Regions from separate parts of the Cobetia sp. D5 genome, predicted to be linked through region 1. Evidence: riboswitches for the same ligand, from Rfam matches in the RefSeq annotation. Region 1 holds a riboswitch; the other holds the start of a gene.
What was found. A riboswitch is a leader RNA that binds a small molecule or an ion and turns the genes downstream of it on or off. The one in region 1 is predicted to bind thiamine pyrophosphate.

Region 1 (5,298 bases):
AACGCCAAGTCCGCCTCCGAGGCCATGCAGAAAGTCGCCAAGTAAGCGACTGCTGCCGACGCTCTCAGGCGAGCGTCCCCAACGCCCATCCGGTCTTCCGGGTGGGCGTTCGCGTGTCTGGGATATCGCTGAGCAGGTGGGGAGGCGCGCGACGCTAGCGGCGAGCGCTGCCTTGGGCCACAATGACCTGCCACGCCGCCGGTGATTGCCGGCGGCATTTATTCGATCAGTGACAGGTGATAGACATGGCACAGGCCACAGCGCGTCATATTCTCGTTTCCAGCGAAGAACAGTGTGCAGCTCTCAAGACCGAAATCGAGAACGGCCGCGATTTCGCTGATGCCGCTCGCGAGCACTCCTCCTGCCCGTCCGGCCGCAGTGGCGGCGACCTGGGTGCCTTCGGCCCGGGCATGATGGTCAAGGAATTCGACGAAGTCGTGTTCAGCGCCCCGATCAACACCGTGCAGGGCCCGGTGAAGACCCAGTTCGGTTATCACCTGCTGGAAGTCACCAGCCGCACGTGAGCCTTCTGTCACGCTCATGAGATGTCATGAGCGTGTGGCAGGATGTGACGAAAACGCCCCGACCATCACTGGTCGGGGCGTTTTTTGTGTCGCTCGGAATGTCAGCCTTCCTGTGCGTCAGGCACTTGGCTAGACCTCCTGATAGAGCTGGCTGCCTTCACGCTTGAACTTGTCGGCCTGCTCCTGCATGCCGGCCATCACGCTGTCGGCATCGCCGGTCAGACCATGCTCATTGGCGTAATCGCGCACTTCCTGGGTGATCTTCATCGAGCAGAACTTCGGCCCGCACATGGAGCAGAAGTGGGCGACCTTGGCCGAGTCCTTGGGCAGCGTCTCGTCGTGGAAGCTGCGCGCGGTGTCCGGGTCCAGGCCCAGATTGAACTGGTCTTCCCAGCGGAACTCGAAGCGTGCCTTGGAGAGCGCATTGTCACGGCGTTGCGCGCCCGGGTGGCCCTTGGCCAGATCGGCGGCATGCGCGGCGATCTTGTAGGTGATGATGCCGGTCTTGACGTCGTCCTTGTTGGGCAAGCCCAGGTGCTCCTTGGGGGTCACGTAGCAGAGCATGGCGCAGCCGAACCAGCCGATCATCGCGGCACCAATGCCGGAGGTGATGTGGTCGTAGCCCGGGGCGATGTCGGTGGTCAGCGGGCCGAGGGTGTAGAAGGGCGCCTCGTCACACTCGCTGAGCTGCTTGTCCATGTTCTCCTTGATCAGGTGCATCGGCACGTGACCCGGGCCCTCGATCATGACCTGGACATCGTGCTGCCAGGCGATCTTGGTCAGCTCGCCAAGCGTCTCGAGCTCACCGAACTGGGCGGCGTCATTGGCATCGGCCACCGAGCCCGGGCGCAGGCCATCGCCCAGTGACAGGCTGATGTCGTAGGCCTTGCAGATCTCGCAGATGTCCTCGAAGTGACGATAGAGGAAGCTTTCCTCGTGATGTGCCAGACACCACTTGGCCATGATCGAGCCGCCGCGCGAGACGATGCCGGTCACGCGGCTGGCGGTCAGCGGCACATAGCGCAGCAGGACGCCGGCGTGGATGGTGAAATAGTCGACGCCTTGCTCGGCCTGCTCGATCAGCGTGTCGCGGAAGATCTCCCAATCGAGGTTCTCGGCCACGCCATCGACCTTCTCCAGCGCCTGATAGATCGGCACCGTGCCGATGGGCACGGGAGAGTTGCGCAGAATCCATTCACGGGTCTCGTGGATGTTGGCGCCGGTCGAGAGGTCCATCACGGTGTCGGAACCCCAGCGGATCGCCCAGGTCATTTTGTCGACCTCTTCCTCGATGGAGGAGGTGACCGCCGAGTTGCCCAGGTTGCCGTTGACCTTCACCAGGAAGTTGCGGCCGATGATCATCGGCTCGCTTTCCGGGTGATTGATGTTGGCGGGAATGATGGCGCGGCCGCATGCGACTTCCTCACGCACGAATTCGGCGGTGATCTCGTCGGGCAGGTTGGCGCCGAAGCTGTGGCCCGGGTGCTGGTGGCCCAGAATGCTCTCGACGGATTCGCTGCCCTGATATTCCTCACGCAGCGCGATACGACGCTGATTCTCGCGAATCGCGATGTATTCCATCTCCGGGGTGATGATGCCCTGGCGCGCGTAGTGCAGCTGGGTGACATTCTTGCCCGGCAGGGCACGACGCGGGCGGTGGTCCAGCTCGAAGCGCAGGGACGACAGGCGCAGGTCGGCCTGGCGCACGCGACCATATTCACTGCTCAGCTGATTGAGCTGTTCGGTATCACCGCGTTCCTCGATCCACTTCTCGCGCAGCGGCGCCAGGCCCCGGCGGATGTCGATCTCGACCGCCGGATCGGTGTAGGGGCCGGAGGTATCGTAGACGACGATCGGCGGGTTCTCTTCCAGGCCGCTGGAGGTCTGGGTCGGCGAGCAGCCGATCTCGCGCATGGGCACGCGGATGTCCGGACGGGAGCCTTCGATATAGATCTTGCGCGAGCCGCTCAGCGGCGCGATGGCGGCGGCGTCGACTCGTGCTTCGCTGGCGAGATGGCGGCTGCCATCCTTGCGACCGGCGCGCGCGCGTGCCTTGGGGGCAGCCTCAGGCTGCGAGGCGAGCGGTGACTCGGCGGCGTTGGTGGCTTGCGGGTCTTGTGTCGTCGGGGCAGTGCTCATGCAGGTCTCCTCAAAGGGCGACGTCACGGCTGACGTCATCATGGGAAGACCGTGCGCAGGGAGAGGATGGTCGTCGCCGACTCCTTGCCAGCAGGTGGCCCGGGAGCGAGGCGGCCGCGCGCAGCGGCTGGCCATCAGCTTGATTCCTACGCCGGTCCTAACCGGTTCAGGTTCCACGGGACCCCTTGCTGGCAAGCTCGCGCGTCAGGGCGGCGAAGCATGCATGCAGGATCTCAGCCGGTTCCACCGGCACCCCGTCAAGCGTGTGCAGATTTCAATGCGAGGGTGTTGCCCGAAGCGTCAGGCTTGCCACGGGGAGCATTCTCGCATCCAGGCTCTGTTGGCCTGTCAGTCGTGCCATCCATGGGGATGGCGTCATCCCGAGCGGCTCATGGCGAGTGCCGGGACGTCAGTCTGTGATGACTCAAGCGCGATCGAGGCCCATCTGCCAGAAGTCGATCTCGAGTCGCGTGGCGTCCCGGAAGACATCGACCAGCTCACCCAGTCGGCGCTCCGAGGCCTCCGAGAGGCGCGCATCCAGCCATTCGCGCTCGGCTTCGACGGCTTCCTTGAAGTCATCGCTTGAGTACATCGCGATCCAGTCCGCGTATGGGTTGTTCTCGATCTCGGTGGTGTCCTGATCGAGCAGCCACTCGGCGATCTCGCCGTAGCCGATCAGGCAGGGCGCGAGCGCCACGTGCAGATCGAGCAGGTCGCCGCGCTGGCCGCAATCGAGCACGTAACGGGTATAGGCCAGGGTGGCGCGGGATTCCGGCAGCTCGCTCAGGTCATCCTCGCTGATGCCCCACTCGCTGCAGTAGCCGATATGCAGATCGAGCTCGGTATTGAGGATGGTGTCGAGACTGGCCGTGGCCTGACGCAGCTCCGCGAGGGTGCGGCTCTTGTAGGCGGCCAGCGCCCAGGCACGCGCGAAGTGGATCAGGAACAGGTAGTCCTGCTGCAGGTAATGGCGGAAGGACTCCTCCGGCAGACGACCTTCGCCCAGCTGGCGAACGAAGTCGTGCTCGAGATAGTCACGCCATTCCTCGGCGCAGGCACTGGTCAGGTCGTTGAAACTAGGCATGACGCATCCCTCGGTGAGCGTGCTGACGACCCGTAATGGGGCGGCAGGTCTCTGGCGCAAGCGTGGCCAGTACCGGAACAGGAGCAGGGGAAAAGCGGGGGAGGTGCCGACAGTCACCGTGAGAAAGTGGTGACGATATCGAGTGGCATCGCTTCGCGCTTGATCCCTACGCCGGTACTAGCCGGATCAGGTTCGGCGGGATCGTCATTCACGCAAGGACGTTGCCTGCGCATGACATCTCAGCCGGTCTTACCGGCACCCCGTCAAGCTGTGACATGTGAGTCACGATGCAGCGAGTGTAACAGCCCTGCGGCGTAGAAGAAGGGCAGTGTGAGCAAAAATGCATACGACTTTGGGAGGCATGCCGAACCTGTGATGAGCCTCAAGCGGGCTTATTTATGGAAAGTCTCAAGCGGCAAGGTCGGCCATGAGTGCCGGCAGGTGGCGCGACAGTCGCGCAAGGTCACGCGGCTCATCGACATCCCAGCTGGTCGGCAGGCAAGCGGCCGTTCTCCCCGCCCGGGCCAGCAGCGCCAGAGTGTCCCGGCAGACATGGGCATGGCTCCAGTGGGGCAGCAGGAAGGCTTGCGGGCAGGGCGCCTTGAGGCCGATCAAGCCATAGCCACCATCGTCGGTGGGCTGCAGCACCGCGTCGTGAGTGCGCAGTCTGTGGGCTGCCTCGCGCAGCCGCTGGCTATCCAGCGCTGGCAGGTCGGAGCCCATCAGCAACACCGGCCCCTCGGGCAGATGTCGGGCCATGGCCCGGGACATTCGCTCACCGAGCTCCCCCTGCGGCTGTGCCTCGAAGGTGAGGTCGGCAGTGGCATCGACAACGCTTCGCAGCCGGGCTTCCAGCGCTGCCCGCAGAGCCGCCTGTTCAGGTGCCTGACTCGACGGCTCGGCAGAGGGCGTCAGCATCACCACGACCTTGCCGAGGCGCGCGGCGCAGGCGTGGTCAACGATATGGCTCAGCATCCGCGCATAGAGTCGAGCTGCGCCCTCGGGGCCGAGTGCGGGGATCAGGCGTGTCTTGCAGTGGCCGGCGATGGGCAGGCGACCGAAGATGATGAGAGTCGGGCGCACCTCTGACGCGGCATCAGCGGTGGGCAAGGTAGGCAACACCGCATCACGCATGTGGCATGCCGCGCTGCTCACAGGCCTGCGCCGCGGCGCGATAGCCGTAAAGGCGTGCCAGGCGTGCAGGGGAGACGCCACACCAGGCCGCCAGCCGCAGTCCCCACATCTTGACGATGGTGCGCCAGACGCCGTGGGTCTCCCAGCGTCGACCGCTGGTCGTGACACGCGCGGTCAGGTTCATTGGCGGGGTCAGATGCTTGAGATGGGCACTCAGCCAGATATCTTCCATCAGTGGCATGTCGGCAAAGCCGCCGATGGCCTCGAAGGTCGAGCGCTTCACGAACTGGGTCTGGTCGCCCGTGCTGATGCTGGTCAGCCGCGAGCGCAGATTCATCATGGCGGCGATCATCGGTAACCACGGCGACTCGCCCTTGATGCTGACATCGAAGCGGCCCCAGTCGCTGCGGCGATGCG
Region 2 (5,298 bases), 1.8 Mb from region 1:
AGCCCTACATCAGATCTCGAGTGACGTCCACGACGACTCACCCACAGTATTCCATGTCAGCGATGGGGCTGCAGAGAAATTTCACACCTTTCATGTACTTGCAGCGTGCAGCACGCGGATTTCACGCCAGGCTGCGCGGCGAGACCCAGGCAGGGGCTGCCGCAAGCTCAGCATAGGACCGCGGACCGAAGGCCTCCATCGCCCACAACAGCGCACGACACAGTTCACGCTGGCCATCGAGATCGATCATGCGCCCATGGCGCGAATAGCCCTTCATGAAGGCCTGACGCTGCTCCGGCGTTTCCAGCAGCAACTCCACCAGCGCCCAGTCGAACTCGATCGGCGCCCACACCAGCGCCTCCCAATCGCTCCATACCCAGCCGGTGGCGGCGCACAGGTATTGATCGGCACGCATGTCCGGCAGACACCACACCGCGCGAGTCGGTGCCGGGAAGGTGCGCTTGAGCAGCGTGCCAAGCTCCGCGCGACGCGGGTGATGGGCGAGAAAGCGCGTGACGCGGGTATTCCAGTGCAACAGCGGCATCGGCTGCGCCAGCGGCTGACCGAAGCCCGACACCGTATCCTGATGCAGGCGACCGAGCTGGTCGCCGAGCAGCTCACAGAAAGTGATGCTGAGATCGCTCGGCTGCCCGCTGGACCACGGCAGGTGCCAGATGGGCGCGCCATCGAGACGCCCCAGAAAGGTCAGGGGCAGTGGCGGAATCGGCAAACGCGCGGGCAAGGCGCCCGCCAGTCGCGTCAGCCCCTCCGGCGTCGCCCAGCGATCGGCGCCGAAGACCCCGCGCATGGCGCGCCAGAAGGGGTCATGGTCTGGGCCGGTGCGCGCCAGCTTGATGAGGCCGGGCGTGCCGCCACGCTGGCGCCATAGCCAGTTGGCGCTATCCGGCCAGGCGAGTGCCAGCGGCTCGAGCGGTTGACCCAGATAGGTCGAGAGCCGTCGGGTCAGTGACTCCTCGGGCCAGCCCCTGGGCACGGGACGCGGCTCGCCCACGGCCTCAGCCGTGCTCGGCCGCCGTGGGGGAACGGGATAACTGGAACAGGTCGAGAGATCCGGTGTGTCGGGCATGATGATCTCCTAGGGCTATACGTCTTGTTACAGTAAAGCTCAGCATACCCAAGGCGTGGCACATCGGCATAGTCCGTTTCGCACGCCACCTCTGCCCTGCCCACCTCTGCCCTGCCCACCTCTGCCCTGCCCACCGGACTCGCCCCCCGCCCCTGACCCGCGTCGGACAAGACACCAGCAAGAGAGTGACGTTACACTGTCGACCTGGATGGGGGTGCCCGAGGATGGGCTGAGAGCCGCAGCGATACGTCGCGCGACAACCCCTGGAACCTGATCCGGTTGATACCGGCGGAGGGAATCCCCGACGCGTGCCCTGCATGGCGCGTCACCTGCTTCCTCCTGCCGGCACGCCGCCTGACCACGGAATTGCCTGTGTCGCTGGGACTCACCCTCAACAACGCACGAATCGATTACGCCGGCCACACGCTGTTCCGCGATATCTCCGCACGTCTGGAAGCCGGTAGCTGGACGGCACTGCTGGGGCGCTCCGGCTGCGGCAAGAGCTCGCTGCTGCGCCTGCTGGCCGGCCTGGAGATGTCAGACCTCCATCAGCTCGACCTCGCCACCGATGACGGTCAGCCGCTGACCGACCGCGTGGCCTGGATGGCGCAGCAGGACCTGTTGCTGCCGTGGCGGCGCGTCATCGACAACCTGTGGCTGGGCGATGACCTGCGCCGGCGGCCGCGCAATCGCAAGCTTGCCCATGAACTGCTGGCCGCGGTCGGGCTTGAGGGCCGTGAGCAGGCCTGGCCGGACGCCCTCTCCGGCGGTCAGCGCCAGCGCGTCGCCCTCGCTCGCACGCTCTACCAGCAGGCACCGGTCGTGATGATGGATGAGCCGTTCTCGGCGGTGGATGCCATCACCCGTCTGGAGCTGCATGATCTGGCCAGCCGCCTGCTCAAGGGCCGCACCGTCCTGATGGTGACCCATGACCCACTGGAGGCATTGCGCCTCGCCGATCAACTGCTGGTGCTGCGCCCATCGAGCCTCCCGGGCCACGGCGCCGAGCTGGAACGCCTGCCGGGGCTTGGTGCCGCACGCCCTGTGCCACTGGATGACCCGGCCCTGCCACCGGCGCAGGCGCAACTGATCGCCCGCCTGCGCGATAGCGAGGAGGCCGCATGAAACGTCTGCACGCCATGCGTCACCTCGTCATCAGCGCGCTGCTCCTGCTGGGGCTGTGGCAGCTGATCATTGCCGTTACCGCCGTACCGCCCTACATTCTGCCCACGCCGCAGGCCGTGCTCGAGGTGCTGATCCAGAAGGCGCCGCTGCTGGCTCATCACGCTGGCGTCACCATCAGCGAGATACTGGCCGGGCTGGTGCTGGGCATTCTGCTCGGCCTTGCCACCGCGCTGGCGCTGGCCTTCATTCCCCGCCTGCGCCGCACGCTGCTGCCGATGCTGCTGATCAGCCAGGTGATACCGCTGTTCGCGATCGCGCCGCTGCTGGTGCTGTGGCTCGGCTATGACATGCTGTCCAAGGTGGTGATGGCGACGCTGATCATCTATTTCCCGGTCGCCTCCACCGGCTACGACGGCCTGCGCCAGACCCGACAGGGCTGGCTGGATCTTGCCCATACCCTGGGCGCCAGTCCATGGCGCCGACTGATCCACATCCAGTTGCCCGCCGCGCTGCCGGCACTGGCCTCCGGCATACGCATGGCCGCGACCGCCGCCCCCATCGGCGCCGTCATCGGGGAATGGGCCGGTGCCAGTCAGGGGCTGGGCTATCTGATGCTCAATGCCAACGCGCGCATGGAAATCGACCTCATGTTCGCCGCCCTGCTGGTGCTGGTCGCCTTCTCCCTGCTGCTCTATTTCTCGCTGGATGCGCTGCTGCGCGCCCTGATGCCCTGGCACCGCGACCGGCTGACACGCCTGAGCTGACACGCCTGGGCTTCGAGTAACTACCGCAAGACCGCAAGATCGCGTAACCGAAAGACGCAACGACGCTCGACACAAATTGCATGAGCCTGACGACTGCCGCCCACGAACGGCAGCACCACTACCCTGTGATCACAAGGAACTCCGCCATGTCTCTTTCGTCATCGGCGCCACGGCGCAAAGCGCAGCCGACACGTTCACCGCGTGCCTCGCTGCTGTCCACCGCCTTCGCCACCCTGCTGACCACGCTGTGCCTGAGCAGCCTGCCAGCCACCGCCATGTCGGCCCACGCCGCCGAGGCAGAACCCGCCACCAGCACCCAGTCAGCGCCGGAAATCGTCGCTCAGCAGGCCGAGGTCGGAGTGAACGGTGACTCGGCCGCCTCCGCGCCGGTGGCAAGCCAGGAAGCCGTCGAAGCGACCGCCGGCGCCGCCGAGCAGGCCAAGAACGGTGCTGAACCGGCCGCGGATGCCCCGCCAGCCGCCAGCGACGAACAGAGCGCTGATGCTGACTCGAAGGACGTCGTCGAGGACAACTCCAAGGACGCTGCCACCGCCGAGCAGCCGCTGACACAGTTCAAGGTCATGCTCGACTGGTACACCAACCCCGGTCACGCCCCGCTGGTGCTGGCGCAGGAGCTGGGCCTGTTCAAGAAGCACGGCCTTGATGTCGAGCTGATCGCCCCCGCCGATCCGAGCGTGCCGCCCAAGCTGGCCGCCGCCGAGCGCGTCGACATCGCCATCAGCTATCAGCCGCAGCTGCACCTGCAGATCGATCAGGGCCTGCCGCTGGTGCGTATCGGCACCCTGGTCGCCACGCCGCTGAATGTGGTGGTGGTGCGCGCCGACAGCGACATCCAGTCGATCGCCGACCTCAAGGGCAAGCGGGTCGGCTACTCGGTGGGCGGTGTCGAGGAAGTGCTGCTCTCCACCATGCTGCAGCACAGCGGCCTGACGCTGGATGACATCACGCTGACCAACGTCAACTTCTCGCTGACACCGTCCCTGCTGACGCGCAAGGTCGATGCCGTCACCGGCGCCTTCCGCAACTTCGAGCTGGCCCAGATGGCCCAGGAAGGCGTCAAGGGCCGCGCCTTCTACATCGAGGAAGAAGGCGTGCCGACCTATGACGAGCTGATCTTCGTCGCCAACAGCGACAGCTACGAGCGCAAGCAGGCACAGTACGCCGGCTTCCTCGCCGCCGTCGGCGAAGCCACCGCCTGGATCATCAATCACCCGGACCAGGGCTGGGAGATGTTCCGCGATTCCGATCCGGCACTGGATACCGAGCTCAACAAGGAAGCCTGGTACGCCACCCTGCCGCGCTTCGCGCTGCGTCCTGCCGCGCTGGATGCCGGCCGCTATCGTGACTTCGAGGACTTCCTGTTCGAGCGCGGCATGATCAAGAAGCGCCAGTCGCTGAGCCACCTGGCCGTCGACGTCAACGCGCCCTGAGGCGTTGAGCGCCCAGAGCCCTTGAAACGCTGAGCGCTTGAGCGCGGCCAATGCAAAACGCCCTGCCGGAGATTCCGACAGGGCGTTTTGGGTTCAGGACCGGCTCACTCTCGCCGTCTTGTGCCTATTTGACAAGCGCTAGCGGCGTGCCAGGCGACGCGACAGCCACAGGATCTGCAGCGGCTGGATCACCAGCGCGATCATCAGCACCGCGACCAGCAGCGGCATGCCTTCCAGCGCGCCGCTCGGCGTGCTGACCAGCAGCCCGGCGCCCACATAGCTGCCGGCGGCGGAGCTCAGATGCTGCACGGCACTCTGGGTGCTGGTGAAGGCCGCTCGCTCGTGGTCGGCGGGAATGAAGCTGTTGAGCGTATTCTGGGTCACACGCCGCGCCGACGAGAACAGCATGTAGGCGCCGAAGCCGATCCAGATCAGCGACGGCCCCGGCGAATGCAGCAGGAAGGCCCAGCCGACCAGCGCCGTCATGAGGCAGGTGATGGTGCCCGGCCAGACACAGCCATAGCGATCACACAGCCGCCCCGTGAGTTGCATGCCGACCAGCGACAGCCCGCCACCGATCATGTAGAGCCCACCGAGATCCTCGCGCGGCAGGCCCAGATTGAACAGCAGATAGCTTGCCAGGTTGGGAATCACCAGGAAGTTGCTGAACATCGCCGTGGCGATCAGCGCCAGCCCCAGCCGATGGTCGGGCTGGGCCAGGATGTTCAGGATCGTGGTGCCCTTGCGGCTGCGCTGACGCGTCTCGGGATTATCGAGATGACCGCGGATCGGCGGCAGTATCCAGGCCAGCAGCCCGCACACCAGCAGTGCCAACAGCGCCACGGCGCGAAATGGCGCCTGCCAGCCGAAG

Region 2: it holds a riboswitch for thiamine pyrophosphate, as region 1 does, so the genes downstream of both, U0O11_RS05970 (ABC transporter ATP-binding protein) here and thiC (phosphomethylpyrimidine synthase ThiC) in region 1, are expected to answer to the same signal.

The regions. Positions count from the first base shown of each region.
Region 1 covers NZ_CP142020.1:3,180,793-3,186,090, reverse strand. Annotated here, with positions in the region: gene U0O11_RS13320 (phasin family protein) at 1-45, shown strand, start outside; gene U0O11_RS13315 (peptidylprolyl isomerase) at 246-524, shown strand; gene thiC (phosphomethylpyrimidine synthase ThiC) at 654-2,663, opposite strand; TPP riboswitch at 2,790-2,930, opposite strand; gene tenA (thiaminase II) at 3,088-3,747, opposite strand; TPP riboswitch at 3,894-4,020, opposite strand; gene U0O11_RS13300 (TIGR04282 family arsenosugar biosynthesis glycosyltransferase) at 4,156-4,881, opposite strand; gene U0O11_RS13295 (TIGR04283 family arsenosugar biosynthesis glycosyltransferase) at 4,874-5,298, opposite strand, start outside.
Region 2 covers NZ_CP142020.1:1,406,532-1,411,829, reverse strand. Annotated here, with positions in the region: gene U0O11_RS05975 (hypothetical protein) at 122-1,087, opposite strand; TPP riboswitch at 1,288-1,401, shown strand; gene U0O11_RS05970 (ABC transporter ATP-binding protein) at 1,460-2,212, shown strand; gene U0O11_RS05965 (ABC transporter permease) at 2,209-2,976, shown strand; gene U0O11_RS05960 (ABC transporter substrate-binding protein) at 3,123-4,427, shown strand; gene U0O11_RS05955 (MFS transporter) at 4,566-5,298, opposite strand, start outside.